Regions from separate parts of the Pseudomonas phytophila genome, predicted to be linked through region 2. Evidence: predicted binding sites of a transcription regulator. Region 2 holds the regulator's gene; each other region holds the start of a gene.

Region 1 (7,851 bases), 920 kb from region 2:
TGGTCAGATCGCCTTTACGCAGACCCATTTGCTCCATGATGGAACCCTGGGATTCTTCTGGCAGGTCGATGGTGACGTTTTCAAACGGTTCCTGCTTCACGCCGTCAACAACACGGATGATCACTTCTGGACGACCAACACCCATTTCGAAGCCTTCGCGACGCATGGTTTCGATCAGTACCGACAAGTGCAGCTCACCACGGCCCGAGACCTTGAACTTGTCAGCGGTGTCGCCTTCTTCAACGCGCAGAGCAACGTTGTACAGCAGCTCTTTGTCCAGACGTTCCTTGATGTTACGGGACGTCACGAACTTGCCTTCTTTACCGCAGAACGGCGAGTCGTTTACCTGGAAAGTCATCGAAACGGTAGGTTCGTCAACGGTCAACGGCACCATTGCTTCCACGTTCAGTGGATCGCACAGAGTGTCGGAGATGAACAGCGAATCCATACCGCTGATGCAGACGATGTCGCCAGCGGCGGCTTCTTCAACGTCGATGCGGTGCAGACCGTGGTGACCCATCAGCTTCAGGATACGACCGTTACGGCGTTTGCCGTCGGCGCTGATCGCTACAACCGGGGTGTTCGGCTTGACGCGACCACGAGCGATACGGCCAACGCCGATAACACCCAGGAAGCTGTTGTAGTCCAGAGCGGAGATCTGCATCTGGAAAGGACCGTCACGGTCAACAGACGGCGCTGGTACGTTGTCGACGATCGACTGGTACAGCGGGGTCATGTCTTCAGCCATTTCAGCGTGGTCCAGACCGGCAATACCGTTCAGGGCCGAGGCGTAGACGACTTTGAAATCCAGCTGTTCTTCGGTAGCACCCAGGTTGTCGAACAGGTCGAAGATCTGATCCAGAACCCAGTCCGGACGCGCGCCTGGACGGTCAACCTTGTTGATGACCACGATTGGACGCAGGCCGGCTTCGAAAGCCTTCTTGGTCACGAAACGGGTTTGCGGCATAGGGCCGTCTTGAGCGTCAACCAGCAGCAGCACGGAGTCAACCATCGACATTACGCGCTCAACTTCACCACCGAAGTCGGCGTGGCCCGGGGTGTCCACGATGTTGATGTGGTAGCCGTTCCAGTTGATGGCGGTGTTTTTCGCCAGAATGGTAATACCGCGCTCTTTCTCCTGGTCGTTGGAGTCCATCACGCGCTCGTCGTTGAGCTCGTTACGCTCCAGAGTGCCGGATTGGCGCAAGAGTTTGTCTACCAGGGTGGTTTTACCATGGTCAACGTGAGCAATGATGGCGATGTTGCGTAGATTTTCGATCACTTGTGTATCTCGATCAGAGGATTCGGTTAGCTGAATACTGCTAAACAGCTATTTATAACGTCAGAGTCGGCCAAAGCCGTTACGGCTAGACGACTGGCGTCGGGGGGCCGGTGACGCAAGCCACAGGCAAACAGCCCCGGGCACTTAGCTCGGTCTATAAACGCGCACATTGGCATACCCCTCACTGAGCAAATGGTGAGCATGCAGGCGACTCATGACGCCTTTGTCGCAATACAACAGGTACTGGCGCGTGTTATCCAGTTCCTTGAAGCGGCTGTTCAGTGCATAGAACGGCAGCGCCTGTACTTCAATACCAGGCAATACCAGCGGCTGATCTTCCTGAGCATCCGGGTGACGGATGTCAACGATGACCTGCCCTGCCAGTGCCTGACTGACTTCTTCTATCTCGACACTCTGGCTCAGATCGTCAATCACACGATCGATCGAAACCAGCTTGGCGTTCTCCAGCGCTCGCTCGAGAACCGCCATGTCGAACTGTTGCTCTTCGTACTCAACGCGGTTTCGCTTGGCGTTGGTCTTGGGGTTGATCGAAATCACCCCGCAATACTCAGGCATATGCCTGGCGAAATCGGCAGTACCGATTTCAACCGCCTGATCGACGATGTCCTGCTTGTGGCTGGTGATCAACGGACGCAAAACCAGCTTGTCAGTCGCGGCGTCAATCAACGACAGGTTCGGCAACGTCTGGCTGGCAACCTGTGAAATCGCTTCGCCGGTAACCAGCACATCGATATCAAGACGGTCAGCGATAGAGGATGCAGCGCGTAACATCATACGCTTCAAAACTACACCCATATGACTGTTATCGACTTTCTGCAGGATTTCTCCGAGAACTTCCTCGAAAGGCACACTGATAAACAGCACGCGCTGGGAGCTGCCGTACTTCTTCCAGATGAAATGCGCGACTTCCATCACGCCCAGTTCATGGGCACGACCGCCCAGATTGAAGAAGCAGAAATGCGCCATCAGCCCGCGACGCATGACCTGATAGGCCGCCACGGTCGAATCGAAACCACCGGACATCAACACGAGGGTTTGTTCGAGGGCGCCTAACGGGTATCCGCCGACACTATTGTGCTGGCTGTGGATGACAAACAACCGTTTGTCGCGAATTTCCATTCGCACCACGATTTCCGGCTTTTTCAGCTCGATACCGGCCGCACCGCACTGCTTGCGCAACTGGCTGCCGACGTATTTTTCGACATCCATGGAGCTGAATGCATGTTTGCCCGCTCGCTTGCAGCGCACCGAAAACATCTTGCCCGGCAGCAGATCGGCGTAGTGCAGCTTGCACTTGGCTACGATGTCGTCCATGTCGCCCAGCGGGTATTCGGCCACCTGAAGGAAATTGGCGATACCCGGCATGCAGCTCAGGCGGTCGGTCATGTCCTGCAGGACCTTGGGGTCGGTCAGTTTCGTCTGAACCTCGAGGTTGTCCCACGAGCCATCCACCACCAGTACCGGGTCCAGATCACGGAGCACGGTACGGATATTCTTGGCCAGCTGGCGGATGAATTGCTTACGCACCGGCGGGCTTTTGATGATGATTTCGGGGAAGACTTTTACGATTAGTTTCATGAAAACAGCGCGCGAGGTGCCAGCCGAAAAAGAGGGGGCGGGATTATAGCGGAAATTGCTCAAGGTTTAACCAGTTATCGTGCAACCAATCATCGACGCACCAAAAAAGACCTGTCGGACAATATGCAGCCTCATTGTGGTGCGTTAAATTTTCAAATCGACGATTTTTATCCCTGAATTGCTAGCGTTTCGGGCATAAAACCCATCTCGGGGCACTGGCATGCAATTTGCTCCCTTGTGAGGCAGGTTGCCTTGGCAGAGTATTTGCGCCGGCATCACCCAAATTCTAAGGGCCCAAACCATTAAATAGGCCCGAAGCCACCCGGAGGACACCATGTCGAAGTCGGTTCAACTCATCAAAGATCATGACGTTAAGTGGATTGATCTGCGCTTCACGGACACTAAAGGTACACAGCACCACGTGACCATGCCGGCTCGTGATGCGCTGGAAGACGACTTCTTCGAAGTCGGCAAGATGTTCGACGGCTCCTCCATCTCTGGCTGGAAAGGCATCGAAGCCTCCGACATGATCCTGCTGCCGGACGACGAAACTGCCGTTCTCGATCCGTTCACCGAAGACCCAACCCTGATCCTGGTTTGCGACATCATCGAACCTTCGACCATGCAAGGTTACGACCGCGACCCACGCGCTATCGCTCACCGCGCCGAGGAATACCTGAAGTCGACCGGTATCGGTGACACTGTATTCGCCGGTCCAGAGCCAGAATTCTTCATCTTCGACGAAGTGAAGTTCAAATCCGATATCTCCGGTTCCATGTTCAAGATCTACTCTGAGCAAGGTTCGTGGATGTCCGACGCCGACATCGAAGGCGGTAACAAGGGCCACCGTCCAGGCATCAAAGGCGGTTACTTCCCTGTTCCACCATTCGACCATGACCACGAAATCCGCACCGCAATGTGCAACGCTCTGGAAGAAATGGGCCAGACCGTAGAAGTTCACCACCACGAAGTGGCGACAGCTGGTCAGAACGAAATCGGCGTGAAATTCAACACGCTGGTTAAAAAGGCTGACGAAGTTCAGACCCTGAAATACGTTGTTCACAACGTTGCTGACGCTTACGGCCGCACTGCTACCTTCATGCCTAAGCCTCTGTACGGCGATAACGGTTCGGGTATGCACGTTCACATGTCCATCTCCAAAGATGGCAAGAACACCTTCGCAGGCGAAGGCTATGCTGGCCTGTCCGACACCGCTCTGTACTTCATCGGCGGCATCATCAAGCACGGTAAGGCACTGAACGGCTTCACCAACCCGGCTACCAACTCCTACAAGCGTCTGGTTCCAGGCTTCGAAGCTCCGGTCATGCTGGCCTACTCGGCTCGCAACCGTTCCGCTTCGATCCGTATTCCTTACGTCAGCAGCCCTAAAGGCCGCCGTATCGAAGCTCGCTTCCCGGACCCATCTGCCAACCCGTACCTGGCTTTCGCAGCACTGCTGATGGCTGGCCTGGACGGCATCCAGAACAAGATCCACCCTGGCGACGCAGCTGACAAAAACCTGTATGACCTGCCGCCTGAAGAGGCCAAAGAGATCCCACAAGTTTGCGGCAGCCTGAAAGAAGCCCTGGAAGAGCTGGACAAAGGTCGTGCGTTCCTGACCAAAGGCGGCGTTTTCAGCGACGACTTCATCGACGCTTACATCGCTCTGAAAAGCGAAGAAGAAATCAAAGTACGTACCTTCGTACACCCACTGGAATACGAGCTGTACTACAGCTGCTGATCCAGTCGCGTCAGCAATCGTGACGCACAAAAGAGGCCTCCTTCGGGAGGCCTTTTTTATGGGCGGGATTTGATATTCGGTACATAGTTGTTGCCTGAAGCGCTTTGCGCGAGTGCATGCTGTCGTATCGCGAACGCCGCCCCTGTAGGAGCGCACGAGCACCGCGAGGCCGCGATAGCGTTCTGTCTGATGTACCGCTATCGCGGCCTCGCGGTGCTCGTGCGCTCCTACAGATTCATTATCAAATTACATCCCGACTCAGAAGAGAAAAAGAGAGATGACCAATAAACCACGCCTGCTTCTCCTCTGCGCCACCTTCACCAGCCTGACCGCCTGCGCAGTGACACCCACGACTTCGCCCGCCCCTGCGGCGCTAGCACCTCTGATGGTAACCATCAGCGAACGCCTTGCCATCGCAGACCAGGTCGCGCTGACCAAATGGGACAGCGGAAAACCGATTCAGGACAGCGCCCGTGAAGCTCAGGTCATCGCAGCTGCCGCAACGCTCGCACCGACCTACAATCTGGATCCACAGGACGTCAGCCAATTCCTCGCTGCGCAGATCGAAGCGAACAAGCTGGTGCAGTACGCACTTCTCGCGAAGTGGCACGAAGCCGGTAAGGCGCCAGACACCCCACGGCCGGATCTGGTAGGGCAGATTCGCCCACAACTGGATCAGCTACAGACGCGATTACTGCGCGAATACTCAGCCTTCGCTACATACCGTGAAGATCCGCAATGCCCAAATTGGCTGATTAAACAGTCCCGACTGCAAGCCAAAGACCCGATTCATGATCTTGCGCTGACTCGCGCAGTCGGCGAGTTGTGCGTTATCCGTAAATGATCACGAGCCGCTTAAGCTGATTTATGTTCTATGCTGCGCCCATTACACCGCCAACCGCATCAACGCCACGGAGCCTGCATGCACCGAAGCCTCATCTGTCTGCTGCTGTTGATCGCATTGCCCGCAGCGGCGCAGATCTACAAATACACGGACGCCAACGGCAACGCTGCGTTCAGCAATCAGCCGCCTGATGGTGTGAAGGCCAAGGTTGTCGAGCTAACGCCGCTCAATAGCGTTGATACCCGGAAAATGGCGACACCGGTGACACCACCCCAAAACCCGCAACCCCAGGCTCAGGCGCAAGCGGGCTACGAAACGCTAGAGTTGGCCGATCTTCCGACCGAAGAGGCGTTACGCGCCAACAACGGCACCTTCACCGTTGGCGTATCGATCAAACCAAGATTGATGCAGGGGCACTTACTGCAACTGATGGTCGACGGCAATCTCTACGGCCAGCCGGGCAACGTGCCGCGCCTGCAGGTCGTCAATATTGATCGTGGCGAGCACAGCTTTGCGGTGGCGGTGCTGGATAACGGTCGCATCATCCAGCAAAGCCCTACCATCACCTTGACCGTGCAGCGCGTTCATGTCGGCAAACCTTGAATCCCGGCTGAGTATCAGCATGCTCGTCTGCCTGCTGATTACACTGTCCACATCAGCGCTTGCGGAGGTGTATACCTACACGGACGCGCAAGGTAACCGGGTCTTCACCGATCAGCCTCACAAGAACGCGAAGCGCGTGGAGATCCTGCCCAGCAATAACACCACCGGATCGCCCCCCAAACGCACCGTCCAGCAAAGCGCGCCGCCCAAGGCAAAACCCAAAGCGATGTTTCGTTACGACCTGCTACGGATTCTGGTGCCAGAACCGGACGCAACGGTGCGTAGCGCCCAGGGCGAACTCATTGTCACCGTCACCAGCGACCCCGCCTTGCAGCCGGGTCATAGCTATCGGCTCCTGGTTGATGGTCAGCCTTACGCCCAAGCCGGGCGAAGCCCTGTCTTCCCGTTGAAGAATGTAGATCGAGGTACTCACCAGCTCGCGGTGGAGATTCTCGATGAGACAGGACGCGTGCTGGAAAAAACGCCGAATCAGCCCTTTCACCTGCTGCGTATTTCACTGGCGCAAAAGCGTCTCGCCAATCCCTGCAAAACCGCCGAATACGGCATCCGGCCTGAGTGCCCTATAAAGGACAAACCAGAAGAAGAGAGCAGCATCCTGCCTTTCTTTTGATTCAGATTCCCCTCCCTAAACACCAAAGCCCTAAATTGGTGCAAGATATTGCAAGCCAGCGGACCCACCACCCCATTTTGGTTCGAAAATGGTCCGCACCAATGAACCATTCAAACGCACTGTCCAAAAAAAGCCCGATTTTGCAGATTAAACGCTTCTTTTCGGAGCCTTGGTTTGGTTTTTGCAACTTGGCTATAACAGCACCTTTATCTGCACTGGATACAAACGTATCGGTGGCGTTACCCACGCTGGAGAAGACCAACCAGCGCCTGCGACCCGAGGCTCGCCTGGAATCGCAATGAGCCAAAAGAGGTCAACGACTTTAATGACTATCAGCGACGCGCTGCACCGTTTGTTACTCGACAACCTGACCACTGCCACCATTCTGCTCAATGCCGACCTGCGCCTTGAGTACATGAACCCGGCAGCGGAGATGCTGCTGGCCATCAGCGGTCAGCGCAGCCATGGGCAATTCATCAGCGAGCTGTTCACTGAATCTGCAGAAGCCCTGAGCTCCCTGCGCCAAGCAGTGGAACAAGCGCACCCGTTTACCAAACGCGAAGCCATGCTCACCGCCCTTACCGGCCAGACACTGACGGTTGATTACGCGGTAACGCCAATCCTCAGCCAGGGCGAGACCTTGTTGCTGCTGGAGGTCCATCCGCGTGACCGTCTGCTGCGCATCACCAAAGAAGAAGCGCAGCTGTCCAAGCAGGAAACCACAAAAATGCTGGTGCGTGGCCTGGCTCACGAAATCAAGAATCCACTCGGCGGTATTCGCGGCGCAGCGCAATTACTGGCCCGCGAGCTGCCTGAAGAGAGTTTGAAGGACTACACCAACGTCATCATCGAGGAAGCCGACCGCCTGAGAAATCTGGTGGATCGCATGCTCGGATCGAACAAGTTGCCTTCGCTGGCCATGACCAACGTGCACGAAGTGCTCGAACGCGTCTGCAGCCTGGTCGAAGCAGAAAGCCAAGGGTGCATCACTCTGGTGCGCGACTATGATCCAAGTATTCCCGACGTATTGATCGACCGCGAACAGATGATTCAGGCCGTGCTCAATATCGTGCGAAACGCGATGCAGGCCATTAGCAGCCAGAACGAGCTGCGCCTGGGCCGGATCAGCCTGCGCACCCGTGCGATGCGTC
Region 2 (7,851 bases):
CGGTCGATTTCATGTTGCCGATCTCGGCGGTCAATGCCGAACCTGCACGGCCAGCAAACAGCAACGCCGTAACCACAGGCCCCAACTCTCGCAAAAGCGTAAGGGCAACCATTTGCCCGACTGCCTGCTCCGAACCGTACTTGGTCAGAATGCTGAAACCCTGAAGCGACAGCACCATGCCGATAAACATGCCCGATACGACGATGATCGCCAGGGACATGACACCGACCGAGTAGAGCTGCCTGACCAGCAACTGAAAGCTGCCGCCAATCGAGCTCCGCCCCAGCAAGGCGTGAACCAGAAAAATCGCCGAACGCCCGAGTACCGCCAGGATATCGATTGCGGCACGGCCGAGAAGGCGTACTCGCTCCATTAATGACTTCTTGCGCATCAGCGCTTCCCCAAAAGATCTTCGCGGTAATCCGGCGCAGGATAGTGAAACGGCACCGGGCCGTCCGGGTTGCCGGTCATGAATTGACGAATGCGCGGATTGTCCGAGCCCATCAGTTCTTCGGGTGTCCCCTGCCCCAGCACCTGACCGTCGCCGACAAGATAGAGGTAGTCAGCAATACTCGCCGTTTCGTCCAGATCATGGGAGACCACAACACTGGTGATACCGAGCGCATCATTGAGCAGCTTGATCAGACGAACCAGCACACCCATTGCAATGGGATCTTGCCCCACGAATGGCTCGTCGTACATTAGTATCTGGGGATCGAGGGCAATCGCACGAGCCAGCGCCACGCGACGCTTCATGCCACCTGACAGTTCGTCGGGCATCAACTCGATGGCACCGCGCAGTCCCACTGCCTGTAACTTGAGCAGGACAATGTCACGAATCATTTCTTCCGGCAGCTCTGTATGGACCCGCAACGGGAAGGCAACGTTCTCGAACACATCCAGGTCCGTAAACAGTGCACCGCTCTGGAACAAAACGCCCATGTGCTTGCGCGCATCGAACAAATCGCTGCGCGACAAGGCGGGCAGGTTCTGACCGTTGACCCACACTTCGCCAGCAGAAGGCCGTAGCTGGGCCCCCATCAAACGCAGCAAAGTAGTTTTGCCACTGCCCGAAGGTCCCATGATGCCGGTGACTTTGCCGCGGGGAATACGAATATCAACATTATCGAAAATGCTGCGCGTACCGCGCCTGAAGGAAACGCCCTTCAGCTCGATCGCGTAGGCGTTATCGGCGCTCATCTAAACTCCTTGCGATACAGCCTCACGTTCAGCTGCCGAGTCCCTGTCGGGAGACATGCTGTCTCGGTGGGCGGAACAAGCCGCGAACTATACCACTGCGACAAGGCGTCGCCAAAGCGCCAAAACGATCAATCAATATCGCCATACACAATTTGCGACACTTCCTGCAAATGAGCTCGACCTATCGTCATACAGAACGTTTAAACGCAAAGCTCGACGATCAGACGTGAGGGAATCGCGCATTACCGCTATAATCGCCGCCTTTTAACCGGCCAACCGATTTTCACATGAACCAATCCAGCGACCTGATCCAGTCAGCACAACGCACCATCCGCCTTGAAATCGAAGCCGTGGAGGGGTTGTTACCTAATATCGACGCGGATTTCATCAAGGCCTGCGAGATGATTCTCGCGAGCAAAGGACGCGTTGTTGTGGTGGGCATGGGAAAATCAGGCCACATCGGAAAAAAGATCGCCGCCACTCTGGCGAGCACCGGCACCACTTCGTTTTTTGTTCACCCAGCCGAAGCCAGCCACGGCGACATGGGCATGATCACTTCCGGTGACATCATCCTCGCCCTGTCAAACTCGGGAACAACGGCTGAAATCGTTACATTGCTGCCCCTGATCAAACGCCTTGGCATCAAGATGATCAGCCTGACGGGCAATCCGGAGTCAACCCTGGCTGAAGCTGCCGACGTCAACCTCAATGCTCGTGTAGAGCATGAGGCCTGCCCACTGAATCTGGCGCCTACCTCTTCGACAACTGCAGCACTGGTCATGGGCGATGCTCTCGCAGTAGCACTGCTGGAAGCCCGCGGTTTCACGGCTGAAGACTTCGCGTTCTCGCATCCCGGTGGTGCTTTAGGCAGACGCTTGCTGCTCAAGGTCGAGCACGTCATGCACAGCGGCGAACAACTGCCACAAGTACAGCGCGGCACTCTGCTGCGCGACGCGCTGATGGAAATGACCCGCAAGGGACTGGGCATGACCGCAGTTATCGAGGCCGATGGACGACTGGCCGGGATATTCACTGACGGCGACCTGCGCCGCACTCTGGATCGTCCGATTGATATTCGCCTGGCAACCATCGATGACGTGATGACCGTTCACGGCAAGACAGCCCGCCCTGAAATGCTCGCGGCTGAAGCATTGAAAATCATGGAAGATCACAAGATCGGTTCACTCATCGTCGTTGACGAAAATGATCATCCGGTCGGAGCTTTCAACCTGCAGGACCTGCTGCGCGCAGGCGTCATGTAATGGAGATGCGCAAATGACTACCGATCTGCTGCAACGCGGCAAAAATATCAAACTGGCCATCTTCGACGTCGACGGCGTACTGACCGACGGTCGCCTGTACTTCCTTGAGGACGGTAGCGAATTCAAGACTTTCAACACGCTGGACGGCCAAGGCATTAAAATGCTGATCGCCTCTGGCGTGGCAACGGCCATTATCAGCGGCCGCAAGACCCCAGTGGTTGAACGCCGGGCAAAGAACCTCGGTATTGAACATCTTTATCAGGGCCGTGAAGACAAGCTGGTGGTTCTCGACGAACTACTCGGCCAACTCGGTCTGAATTACGAACAGGTCGCCTATCTGGGTGATGATCTGCCAGACTTGCCAGTCATTCGGCGTGTCGGCCTGGGCATGGCGGTGGCCAATGCCGCTACTTTTGTCCGGCAACATGCCCATGGCATTACCCTGGCGCGCGGTGGCGAAGGCGCAGCGCGCGAGTTCTGTGAATTGATCATGAGCGCCCAAGGCAGTCTTGAAGCCGCCCACGCAGCCTACTTATAGACAGAAGCCATTTATGCTTAGCAAACGAATTCGAACGTTTCTGATCCTCGGTGTGCTGGCATTTTTGCTGGCCGCCGCAGGCTATTGGAACATCAGCCCGGAAAGCTTCATGGAGCAACCGGCTGCTACGGTGGACGAAAGCGCCATCGACTTTTACGCAATCAATGCTCACAGCGTGCAGTATCTGCCGGATGGCAAGTTGCAGTACGAAATGACGGCCGACAAGGTCGAGCATATCAAGGCCACCGATGTGACAATGCTGACCACGCCAGACTTGCAGATGTACCGTGGCACCCTGTTTCCCTGGCATATCCAGAGCAAAACGGGTGAGGTTTCCCCTGGTGGTGAGCAAGTCGAACTGATTGACTCGGTTCGCATAGCAAGAACCGACGAGAAAAAACGTACGACCATAATTACCAGCAGTCGAATGACCGTATTCCCGCAGAAGCAATATGCGCAGACCGAGCAAGCCGTTAGAATCGACGGCGCGGGCGGTGTGACTACGGCCAAGGGAATGAAAGCGTATTTGAACGACGGCAGGATGGACCTGCTATCTAATGTAAGAGGACAGTATGAGGCTCGTTAAAACCCTTCCTTTTTTGCTTGGCCTGGGTGCAGCACTGGGAAGCGCGAGCGCCTGGTCCCTGCCGACTGATCGCGATCAGCCGATCCACATTCAGTCCGACGACGCACAACTCGACGACAAGAAAGGCGTTGCTACCTACAAAGGCAACGTAATCATCACCCAGGGCTCGATGAAGATCACCGGCAACACAGTGACCATCACACGTAATGCCCAAGGCGAAGTCGACGTGTTCACATCGGTCGGCAACCTGGCCTACTACGAGCAGAAGCCGTCTGTAGACAAGCCTATCGTTCAAGCCTACGCGATCACCATCCAGTACTACGCTGCGCAGGATCGTATCGTACTGATCGACAAGGCCAAGGTCATCAATGATGGCAACACGTCCGAAGGCGAGAAGATCGTGTATGACACGGTCAAGCAGATCGTCAGTGCTGGTCGTGCCAATGGCGGCAGCAAGGTGACCACGCCACGTCCGCGTATTGACATGGTTATCCAGCCGAAAAAGAAAACCGACCAGCAGAAGGCCCAGTAAATGGCGACGCTGAAAGCCCAGCATTTGGCTAAGAGCTACAAGGGCCGTCAGGTCGTTCGCGATGTGAGCCTGTCCATCGAAAGCGGCCAGATCGTTGGATTGCTGGGGCCTAACGGCGCTGGCAAGACCACTTGCTTTTACATGATTGTCGGCCTGGTTCAGGCGGATCAGGGGCGAGTGTTGATCGACGACCTGGATGTAAGCCACCAGCCCATGCACGGCCGTGCACGTGCCGGTATTGGCTACCTGCCACAGGAAGCCTCGATCTTTCGCAAGTTGTCGGTAGCCGACAACATCATGGCGATTCTCGAGACCCGTCAGGAACTGGACCGGGATGGACGCCGCAAGGAGCTGGAAAGCCTGCTGCAGGAGTTCCACATCACCCATATCCGCGACAATATGGGCATGAGCCTGTCTGGTGGTGAGCGCCGCCGCGTAGAAATCGCACGCGCACTTGCTACCTCACCGAAATTCATCCTGCTCGACGAACCATTCGCAGGTGTGGACCCGATTTCCGTAGGCGATATCAAACAGATCATCCACCATCTGAAAGCCAAGGGCATCGGCGTGCTGATCACCGATCACAACGTTCGTGAAACTCTGGACATCTGCGAGACAGCCTACATCGTCAATGACGGGCAGCTAATTGCCGAAGGCGACTCGGAAACCATTCTCGCAAATCAGTTGGTGAAAGAGGTCTACCTCGGTCACGAGTTCCGCCTGTAAAAAGAACTGCGGTGCCCGGCTTTAAAGGCGGGCATGCCTGGTTGTTGGTGCTGATGGTTATTAAATGCCAGCATCCCCTAGGCAAACACTTCAGTTTCAGGCATATAATTTGCTTATGTACGCGCCCAGGCGCTCGGTAGTGGATGGCGCATGTGCGCCGGCGAATAAGGTGTTAAGCCCCAGCCATGAAACCATCGCTAGTCTTGAGAATGGGCCAGCAGCTGACGATGACGCCGCAGCTGCAACAGGCCATCCGCTTACTCCAATTGTCGACACTGGACCTCCAACAGGAGATCCAGGAGGCACTGGAGTCGAACCCTATGCTGGAACGCCAGGAAGAAGGCGACGATTTCGACAACGCTGATCCACTGGCTGACAACGTCGAGCAGAAACCTAATCCTGATGTCCAGGAGCCGACTTATCAGGAGCCGGCGCCTACTGTGGACAACCTTGAGGAGGGCGACTGGAGCGAGCGCATCCCCAACGAGCTGCCCGTCGACACCGCGTGGGAAGACGTCTACCAAACCAGCGCCAGCAGCCTGCCCAGCAACGACGATGACGAATGGGACTTCACCACTCGCACTTCTGCCGGTGAGAGCCTGCAAAGCCATTTGCTCTGGCAGTTGAATCTGGCGCCGATGTCCGACACCGATCGCCTGATCGCCGTGACGCTGATCGACTGCATCAACAATCAGGGTTATCTGGACGAGACGCTGGAAGAAATCCTCGACGCCTTCGATCCCGAGCTTGATATCGAGCTCGACGAGATTGAAGCCGTGCTCCACCGCATCCAGCAGTTTGAACCCGCCGGCATCGGCGCGCGCAACCTTAGCGAATGCCTGCTGCTGCAACTGCGTCAGCTACCTGCAAAAACCCGTTGGCTCAGCGAAGCACAGCGCCTGGTCAGTGACTACATCGACCTGCTGGGGAGCCGCGACTACTCGCAGCTCATGCGCCGCATGAAGCTCAAGGAAGATGAACTGCGCCAGGTCATCGAACTGGTGCAAAGCCTCAACCCTCGCCCGGGTTCGCAAATCGAGTCCACCGAAGCTGAGTATGTGGTACCGGACGTCATTGTGCGCAAGGACAACGAGCGGTGGCTGGTTGAGCTCAATCAGGAATCGGTCCCACGCCTGCGTGTGAATCCGCAATACGCCGGGTTTGTCCGCCGCGCTGATACCAGCGCCGATAACACCTTCATGCGCAATCAGCTGCAAGAAGCACGCTGGTTCATCAAAAGCCTGCAGAGCCGCAATGAAACCCTGATGAAAGTGGCGACACAGATCGTCGAGCACCAGCGCGGCTTTCTTGAGTATGGCGATGAGGCGATGAAGCCACTGGTCCTGCATGACATTGCAGAGGCCGTAGGCATGCATGAGTCGACCATTTCTCGTGTAACCACGCAGAAATTCATGCATACCCCCCGTGGTATTTACGAGTTGAAATATTTCTTCTCGAGCCATGTAAGCACCTCCGAGGGCGGTGAATGTTCATCCACAGCCATTCGGGCGATCATCAAAAAACTGGTTGCAGCGGAAAATCAGAAAAAGCCGTTGAGTGACAGCAAGATCGCTGGTTTACTGGAGGCACAAGGCATTCAAGTAGCCCGTCGCACAGTAGCCAAATACCGCGAATCTCTTGGCATTGCGCCGTCGAGTGAACGCAAGCGACTGATGTGACGAGAGGTACCGTAGCAACCGTGCGAGCGTTGGCCCGAGGCGGTTTCTACACAACCCGGTTGCTAGCCACAGCGTTCCAGTGGCAGGCAAACGCCTGCCTCTTTATGCACTGGCAATAAGGAGAAAGCGGTATGCAAGTCAACATCAGTGGACATCAACTGGATGTGACCGACGCCCTACGCGACTACATCACCGAAAAACTCGGACGACTGGAGCGCCACTTCGACAAGATCACTAATGTGCAGGTCATCATGGAGGTCGAGAAGCTCAAGCAGAAAATCGAAGCCACCCTGCACATCCCCGGCTCAAAGGTCGTCGCCAATGCGGAACATGATGACATGTACGCGGCAATCGACCTTTTGACCGACAAGCTGGATAGACAACTGCTCAAGCATAAGGAAAAACAGCTAAGCCTCCTTCAGGGTGCAACGGCTCGCTGATACCCCCAAAACATGATCCGACTAGAAAATATCCTGACCCCCGGCCGTTCACTCGTGAACGTGCCGGGCGGCAGCAAGAAAAAAGTCCTCGAACAAATTGCCAACCTGATCGGCAAAGAAGTGCCTGATCTGGATTCGGACGACGTGTTTTCGAGTCTTATCGCCCGTGAAAAGCTAGGTTCTACCGGCTTTGGTAATGGCATCGCCATTCCGCATTGTCGCTTGAAGGGGTGTGAATCTCCTATCAGCGCGTTGTTGCACCTGAACGCTCCTGTAGATTTCGACGCTATCGATGGCGCCCCCGTTGACCTGCTGTTTGTTCTGCTGGTCCCGGAAGCGGCTACCGATGCACACCTGGAATTGCTGCGCCAGATAGCCAGCATGCTAGACCGCAAAGAAGTGCGTGAACGCCTGCGTAGTGCCCCGAGCAATGAAGCCCTTTATCAGGTAGTACTGGACGAGCAAAACGGTCATTAATCATGCGCATGATCATTGTGAGCGGTCGCTCAGGCTCCGGCAAAAGCACAGCGCTGGACGTCCTGGAAGACAGCGGTTTTTACTGCGTTGATAACCTCCCGGCGGGTCTGCTGCCCGAGTTGGCCGAACGCGCGCTGATCAACACCGAGCTGGCTGAACCGCTGTTGGCGGTGTCTATTGATGCACGGAACCTGCCCAGCCACCTGACCCGCTTCCCACAGATGCTGGAAGAGGTTCGTTCACGCAATATCCAGTGCGATGTGCTTTACCTGGATGCGGATGAATCAACGCTCTTCAAGCGGTTCTCCGAAACCCGTCGCCGTCATCCTCTGAGCAACGCAGACCGCTCGCTGGCCGAGGCCATTCGGGACGAGACCACATTGCTGGGGCCGATCATTGATCTTGCCGACC
Region 3 (7,851 bases), 3.2 Mb from region 2:
CAAAGCGCTCGCCTTCCGGTGGGTATACGCCCTGCATCACGTTGTAGACCTCGAACTCGGCGGCAATGGGTTGCCGTGCGAAGAGCCGTTCGAACATCCGCCCATACCCCTGATATTGATCCACCAGCTCAGGGCGAAGGACGTCGGTTTCCAGAATGCAGATGCGTAGCGGCATAAAAAGTACCTGAAACGGTCAAGGCGATAGTGCGCGGCCCAAGCCTGCCTTGAACGGGTATGCCAAGGCAAGCGCCGGTTGCCGGGTCTGTGCATCATTACCTGAACCATCGCTGTACCGCGTGCATTTTTAGCAACCGGTATTTTGTAAGGTTGGTACAACAGTAATGACCGACGTAGGAATATTCCGACACCGACGAACGGTAGGTCGGCACTAATCAGGCTGAAAAAATGCCCGACCTGTCTAGCAGGGGAACATGCGCCCCGTTAACCGCAGTTCCTATAACTGGTTATTCGTATGAGTTGGCCATACATACGAAATGGTTCTAAACAACAACGACCTTGGACTCTAAGGTTAATTTTGTAGCAACAGTAGCGCGATAAAAACTATATGCGGCGCTCGGGTTGTCGGCGGATTTGCCGGACCGGTTGCTCAAAGAAACACCTTTGCCAGCTGCCCGAACATTATCAATACATTCGGTGAGCTTTTGTCGCTCAGGAATAACAAAAAAAGGCAGATAGCCATGTTTAAGCATTCGAAAGTACGTCAAGCCGGGCTTATCTTGTTCGCCACTACCCTGCTGTTGATCTTGCCAAATATGACTCGTCTATTCGGCTGACAGGCTTTGCAGCAGTAAACCCAGACGACTGCGCCCTACCGGGCGACGATTATCTGTGCCAGTCTTTGCTCATCTATGAAAGGAGGCATTTGGTGATGGGTAAATGGATAGCGCTTGGGCTCTTACTCTGCACCGGTAGCGCCGCCGCAGGTGATGTCGAACAAGCGGTTGCCGTAGCAGCGCTCAAGGAAGGGAAACTGGCCGTCGATGTGCGCAGCCAGACTGACTACGACGCGGGCACTGTACTCAACGCGGTACGCGTAGAGGAGCGACGTCTGGTCAATCAAATGAAGCAGGTGCTCAATGACCGCAACGTGGTGTTTGTGGTGTTCAGCAGCAGCAACGAAAAAGCCAGCAAAGCTCAGGACAAACTGAACAGGGCCGGTTATTACAGCGTTATCAATGGTGGCAACTATGAAGAGCTGCACAACGCTCTTTACGACACCAGCGACGACCCGGCGGAGTAATGGTTTGCGTTTTATTCTTTCCCTCGCAGCGCTGACACTCGTCCCGCAACTCTCCCTGCAAGCTGCACAGCTCAGAATCGAACGATCTCATGGAGTCGAAACCTGGGAGACCCGTCAGTTGCTCGTACACCCACAGATTCAGACCATCCAGATCAGCGAGGATGTCGCCTACAAACGTGACATGAGCTATCGCGCCATTCCTCTTGGAGCGCTGCTGGAGGGTGTTACAGCACAGGATCACCTGCAGGCGGTTGCGACCGACGGATTCGCCGCGGAAATACCCGCAGCACCGGTGGTACAACCCAAAGGTTCGAAGGCATGGCTGGCCATTGAGGACCCGGCTCATCCCTGGCCAGCGCTGAGCAACGGTTCGCAAAGCGCTGGACCGTTCTATCTGGTGTGGACAGCCCCCTCGGCCGACAATATTGGCCGCGAAGAATGGCCGTATGCGATGAGCACCCTGCGAGTGCTGGCGTCCGTCAGCGAGCGCTTTCCCGCGTTGCTACCCGACCCGACACTGGCGGCTGAAGATCCGGTAAACAAAGGTTTCGCGCTTTTCCAGAAGAATTGCCTGGCCTGTCATCGCCTCAACGCTGCCGGGGATTCACAACTGGGCCCTGACCTGAACCTGCCGCACAGCCCAACCGAATACTTCAGCGCCGGGTACCTGCGCCAATACATTCGCAACCCGCAAAGCCTGCGCGAATGGCCGCAAGGCAAGATGCCTTCCATCCCGAAGGAAGTCTTGTCCGATACAGAACTGGATCAGGTGATTGCTTATCTGGAGCACATGGTGGCGCGGCGTAAGGCGGGAGAATAACGATAAGCGCGGTATGGGTCTGGCCCGCCTCGCGAACAAGTTCGCTCCTACCGGTTCAGCACCGTGTCAGGTAGGAGGCAACTTGTTGGCGAGGGGGCTTGCATCAATGGCTGATGCCGCCCCTCGCGATTACTGATGCTGGGCTTGCATCATGACCTTCGGTGCGCCAACCATCGGCGACACCAGTACCTTGGCGTGCATCTGTTCACTACCACCGCCGCGGCGCATACCGCGGACCGGGCAGGCATCGAGATAATCCAGACCTACCGCCAGTTTCAGGTGCCGCTCCGGGATCGCCAGTTGGTTGGTCACGTCAAAGCTGTACCAGGCGTCGTCGATCCAGGCTTCAGCCCAGGCATGACTGGCAAGATGTTCGCTGTCTTCGCTGTACAAATAACCGGACACATACCGTGACGGAATCCCGAGGCTGCGTGTGCAGGCCAGAAACGCATGGGTGTGGTCCTGACAAACGCCTGTCCGGCCCGCAAAGGCCTGCGCTGCGCAAGTATCGACCTCGGTAGACCCCGGCGTGTAGGTAATGTACTGATTCAACGCGTGCATCAGATCAATCAATGCCGTGCGGTCCTTGCGCGTTTTGCACTGCTGACTGGCAAAGGCACGAATGGCTTCATCAGGCTCCGTCAGACGCGTGAAACGCAGGAACGGCAGCGGAGACTGACTTTCATGTTCGGCTTCACGCTTCTCGTCGATTTCAACCTGGCCGCGCGCGCCGATAATGATCGCCTCGTGGGGCTCATCCATGCTCAACACATGCAGGATGTTGCCAAACGGATCGATCTGCGCGCGCACCGGGCGCGGCAGGGTCAGTTGCCAGCTGAGCACTTGCTGGCGCTCGCTATCGTGCGGTGTCAGACGTAAATACTGGATGCTTGCGCGGACCTGATCCTCATAGTGATAGGTGGTCTCGTGGCTAATTGAGAGTCTCATGCAGCCTCCAGGTAAGAAGTGTGAATAGCGTTACCCAATTGGGCCAGCAAAGGGATGAATTCGTTCAACCACTCGTGCAAGCCTTCCTCCAGTATTTCGTCGATCCCGGTGTAGCGCAGACGTGCATCCAGCTCAGCGGCCAGACGTTGCGCAGGTCGGCCATTGGCGCCCGGCAGGCTGGCAAGGATCTGATCCAGCTCTTCAAGACATGCACTCAGCGAACGGGGTACGTCGGGGCGCAACAAAAGCAGCTCTGCAACATGCCTCGCGGCTGGCGCATCGCGATACAGCTCCGTGTAGGCTTCGAAGGACGACAATGCCCTCAGCAGCGCGCTCCACTGGTAATAACCATGAGCCGAGCTGTCGGCGTCCACATTGGTGTCAGTCCCACGCAGCTCGAGCATTTCATAGCGCGCATCGAGCATGCGCATGGTGTTGTCGGCGCGCTCGATGAATATGCCCAGCCGGATGAAACGGAATGCGTCATGACGCATGATCGTGCCATATGTGGCACCACGAAACAGGTGCGAACGCTCCTTGACCCACTCGCAGAAACGACTCATGCCATAACGGGTCAGGCCTTGTTCGGCGATGCCGCGAATCTCCAGCCAGGTGGAGTTGATGTTCTCCCACATGTCCGCGGTGATTCGGCCACGTACCGCATGAGCACTGGCACGTGCGGCGCCCAGACAGCTGTAAATACTGGCCGGGTTGCTCGCGTCCAGCGCGAAAAAATGCAACAGGCGTTCTGCGTGCAGCTCACCGTGACGCTCCAGATAATGATCCAGCGTGCCGGTGATCAGCAGTGGCATGGCCAGCTCATCGAGCCCGTCACCCCGCCCATCCTGAGGCATCAAAGACAGCGAGTAACTGACGTCAAGCATCCGCGCGAGGTTTTCCGCTCGCTCCAGATAACGCGACATCCAATACAAATCCGAGGCAGTTCTACTTAGCATTGGCAGGCATCCTTAATCCTCGACCACCCAGGTGTCTTTTGTTCCGCCACCTTGAGACGAGTTCACCACCAGCGAGCCTTCACGCAGCGCGACTCGGGTAAGCCCGCCGGGTACGACGCGGGTTTCACGACCAGAAAGGACAAACGGGCGCAAATCGATATGGCGCGGTGCGATGCCGTTCTCGACAAATGTCGGACAGGTCGACAGGCACAACGTCGGTTGCGCGATGTAAGCGTGTGGCTTGGCTTTGATGCGGGCGCGGAACGACTCGATTTCCGCCGCCGTCGAAGCTGGCCCCACCAGCATGCCGTAACCGCCCGACCCTTGAGTCTCTTTGACCACCAGTTCCGACAGATTGGCCAGCACATGGGACAGGTCAGCAGGCTTGCGGCATTGCCAGGTCGGCACATTCTGCAAGATCGGTTCTTCATCCAGATAGAAACGGATCATATCCGTGACATAGGGATAAACCGACTTATCGTCCGCGACACCTGTACCGATTGCGTTTGCCAACACCACATTTCCTGAGCGATAGGCCGACAGCAGGCCAGGCACACCCAGCATCGAATCAGGGTTGAACGCCAATGGATCAAGGAATGCGTCGTCTAGACGACGGTAGATAACATCCACCGCTTTCGGTCCATCTGTGGTGCGCATGAATACTCGATCATCACGCACGAACAGATCCGCCCCCTCGACCAGCTCAACACCCATTTCCCGTGCAAGGAACGCATGCTCGAAGAACGCACTGTTGAAGCGGCCCGGTGTGAGTACAACCACGCTCGGATTATCCAGCGGACTGGAGCTCTTCAGCGTGTCGAGGAGCAGATTCGGGTAGTGATCGATAGGCGCAATGCGCTGCGCGGCGAACAGCTCGGGGAACAGACGCATCATCATCTTGCGGTCTTCGAGCATATAACTCACGCCGCTCGGCGTGCGCAGGTTGTCTTCCAGCACGTAGTAAGTGCCGTCACCATCACGCACCAGGTCGACCCCGGAGATGTGCGAATAAAGGTCGCGGTGCAAATTCAGGCCCTGCATCGCCAACTGGTATTGCTCGTTGGCCAGCACCTGTTCGGCGGGGATAACCCCTGCCTTGATAATCCGCTGCTCGTGATAGAGGTCGGCAAGGAACATGTTCAGCGCCTTGACGCGCTGGATACAGCCTCGCTCAACCACCCGCCATTCACTGGCCGGAATGCTGCGTGGAATCGTGTCAAAAGGAATCAGGCGCTCGGTGCCCTGCTCATCACCATAGAGCGTGAACGTGATCCCGGCGCGATGAAACAATAGATCGGCTTCACGCCTGCGCTGAGCCAGGAGCTCAGGGGGCGTCTCACCCAACCAACGGGCAAATTCCCGGTAATGCGGGCGGACTATACCGCCAGCATCGTACATCTCATCATAAAAGGTGCGGATCATGCCGTACTCCTTGTCACCACGGACACCAAAGGCCTTCGCAAGGCCCGTGCCATCGGCATAAACGCTTAAATATCAACTGGTTATATAAACATCGAAAGCCCACCGCACCATTCCTGTGCAAGAAGCTTCCCAACCAGTTCTCCTACGCCTCATTCGGAAGCGTCATTCAACCGCAAAAGCTATGACCAGCATAGCCAGAGTTGATTTCACGAGACGATATCGTTTGTCGATAATCAGCGACATCCGAAACACACCGAATTTGTATGCCCCGTTTCAAGTCGCTGTCGAAAAAAACGAGCGTGATGCCAGTATCGACTTCCAGGCGGGCTGCCCTTACCGAACTTCCCTTTGAGCCACTCACTGAGTGGCTCTTTTTTTGTCTGCCATAAACTGAGCCCACACTGGTCACAGCCGACGAATACTCTGTTTTACGTTTAGAACATACAAACTAAAACCGGCCAATCCCCAGGCATGTACCTGGCAATTGACCGGTGATTCAACATGTCATAGCGCGTTTCATGCGTGTAGCCGCCTGATCTCCTGTCTGACTCCCCAGCCCTCGACCTCTCCGTCCAGCGGAGTGATCGCAGCCTGAAAATCCTGCTCGAAATCACCGATGCCATCATAAGTCGCGTGCATGACCTTGCTTAGCTGCAAGTGCCAGGCACCGTCATCTCGAACATTGATCTGAGTGTTAAGGGACTCGCCGCGATACTGATCTGCAGCCTGCCTTGCCCGTTCCTCGTCCGGGAAAATGGCGTAGAACTCGATGGGATGGATGCGTGCGAAATCGAAACCGCTTTCTTTCATGCGGCGCAGCACGTTGCTGCTGATGTCCTCTTGATAGGCTGTGCTCATGAAACGTCCTCCTATTCAACGATAGATAGAGTTTCAACATTCCCTGCGCGGCACTCACCGGTAGTACCACTACACAGCAGATACTCTGCTTCACGGGATCAAGCATGTAGCTGACAAGGCCGTGCCTGTTGCCAGACCGGCATCGACATGGAGAAAACGGGAGAAACGCTTCACCCGTCTCACTTGCAGAGTAACCCCATCATTGGTCTTCTGCCAATTCCCGGCGGGGGCATTTTTTCAATGGACTCAGAAAACCTCTTTGATCGAGATGATCTGCACAGCGTTGTGTTCTTTCAAAGACTTGGCCGTTGGCTCGGCTATACGGCCATCCAGGTCATTCATGTCCAGCTCGTCAGCAACCGGAACCAGGATGTGCCGAAGACGCTGGGCGGCCTTCTCATCGCTGGGAAGCTCCTCGGATTCCATCACATGGCTTTGTTGCACACCGTCTTTGTCGAGATACGAAATGTTCCACTGTTTCATCAAGGTCTCCTCGGCAGCCGACAATGCGGCTTACGTGATCTTGACCTTTTGACGCGGGCATTCGTTCACAGGATTTGAATCATTGCAGTGCTTGTTCGTCAGGCTAAAACGCACACTCCCGAGGAGAAGGCCCGGAGTTAATGGCACCACGCGGTCTCACGGTACACAGACATGTAGGAGCGCGCGTGCCCGCGATTCGTTCTGTCAGCCGATGAACATATCGCCTGTGGTGAAGCTATCGCGGGCAAGCGCGCTCCTACAGCTAAAAAACATTCCAAATCATATAGTTGGTTTTTTTATACGAGTCGCCCGGTTTCAATGGCACCACGCTGTCTGGCGGCAAACGACGATACGTTCGGCCAGACAACAAAAAGCCCCTGCATGAGGGGCTTTTTGGATTACGTCACCAGCAGGTCAATTCTTGCTCGCTTCGACCCCTGCGGTGTTGTCCAGCAAGCTCTTGGTCGCCGTTTGCAGGAAGCTGTCGAGCTTGTCACGCATTTCCTTGGCACCAGGCGCATTCGGAATCACTTCAGCATGCGGCGTACGTCCCAGGGTGTAGGACAGCACCTGAGGTTCCATATCCTTGGGCTCAATGAGAATCCGATCCTGAGTCACCAGCGCGACGGTCTGTTCACCACCCGATGGCTTGATCACACCAAAGCCCGTGTCGCCCGCCGGCAGGTTGAGCAAGTCGCGGCCCCAGCACTGATGACGGGTTTCACCGCCAAGACGACCCATGATCGTGGGCACGATGTCGATCTGGGTTCCTACAATACTGCTGCGCTGACCAAACTTCTCTTGAACACCCGGAGCGATAATCAACATCGGCACATTGAAGCGCCCCAGATCCATTTCAGTAATCTGCTGGTGATTACCGAACCCGTGGTCACCCACTACAACAAACAGGGTTTCCTTGTAGAACGGCTCTTTCTTGACCTTCTCGAAGAACTGGCCAAGCGCCCAATCTGAATAACGCATCGCAGTAAGGTGTTCGTCCAGCGAGCCCTGACCGGTCACTTTCTCGACCGGCAGGTTGGTCGGCAATGCATAAGGTGTGTGGTTGGAAAGGCTCTGAAGCAGCGCATAGAAAGGCTTGCCCT

The links. Region 2 encodes sigma-54, which starts transcription at its own class of promoters, with help from an activator protein. Its sites were predicted from a motif close to ANTGGCATNNANNTTGCTNT; they were not measured.
Region 1: a site for sigma-54 is predicted at 3,096-3,115, ahead of glnA (glutamate--ammonia ligase). Genes of this name have one in related genera too.
Region 3: a site for sigma-54 is predicted at 5,442-5,461, ahead of K3169_RS20735 (circularly permuted type 2 ATP-grasp protein). Genes of this name have one in related genera too.

The regions. Positions count from the first base shown of each region.
Region 1 covers NZ_CP081201.1:332,380-340,230, reverse strand. The annotation lists gene typA (translational GTPase TypA) at 1-1,282, opposite strand, end outside; gene thiI (tRNA uracil 4-sulfurtransferase ThiI) at 1,427-2,881, opposite strand; gene glnA (glutamate--ammonia ligase) at 3,216-4,622, shown strand; gene K3169_RS01510 (chorismate mutase) at 4,900-5,466, shown strand; gene K3169_RS01505 (DUF4124 domain-containing protein) at 5,545-6,069, shown strand; gene K3169_RS01500 (DUF4124 domain-containing protein) at 6,053-6,700, shown strand; gene K3169_RS01495 (hypothetical protein) at 6,802-7,002, shown strand; gene glnL (nitrogen regulation protein NR(II)) at 7,026-7,851, shown strand, end outside.
Region 2 covers NZ_CP081201.1:1,250,234-1,258,084, reverse strand. The annotation lists gene mlaE (lipid asymmetry maintenance ABC transporter permease subunit MlaE) at 1-391, opposite strand, end outside; gene K3169_RS05465 (ATP-binding cassette domain-containing protein) at 391-1,200, opposite strand; gene K3169_RS05460 (KpsF/GutQ family sugar-phosphate isomerase) at 1,488-2,462, shown strand; gene K3169_RS05455 (KdsC family phosphatase) at 2,476-3,000, shown strand; gene lptC (LPS export ABC transporter periplasmic protein LptC) at 3,014-3,586, shown strand; gene lptA (lipopolysaccharide transport periplasmic protein LptA) at 3,573-4,118, shown strand; gene lptB (LPS export ABC transporter ATP-binding protein) at 4,119-4,844, shown strand; gene K3169_RS05435 (RNA polymerase factor sigma-54) at 5,030-6,523, shown strand; gene hpf (ribosome hibernation-promoting factor, HPF/YfiA family) at 6,655-6,963, shown strand; gene ptsN (PTS IIA-like nitrogen regulatory protein PtsN) at 6,976-7,440, shown strand; gene rapZ (RNase adapter RapZ) at 7,443-7,851, shown strand, end outside.
Region 3 covers NZ_CP081201.1:4,586,966-4,594,816, forward strand. The annotation lists gene K3169_RS20710 (amidotransferase) at 1-175, opposite strand, end outside; gene K3169_RS20715 (rhodanese-like domain-containing protein) at 890-1,261, shown strand; gene K3169_RS20720 (cytochrome c) at 1,266-2,081, shown strand; gene K3169_RS20725 (transglutaminase N-terminal domain-containing protein) at 2,211-3,029, opposite strand; gene K3169_RS20730 (alpha-E domain-containing protein) at 3,026-3,985, opposite strand; gene K3169_RS20735 (circularly permuted type 2 ATP-grasp protein) at 3,998-5,407, opposite strand; gene K3169_RS20740 (ribonuclease E inhibitor RraB) at 5,924-6,265, opposite strand; gene K3169_RS20745 (hypothetical protein) at 6,512-6,748, opposite strand; gene K3169_RS20750 (LTA synthase family protein) at 7,163-7,851, opposite strand, start outside.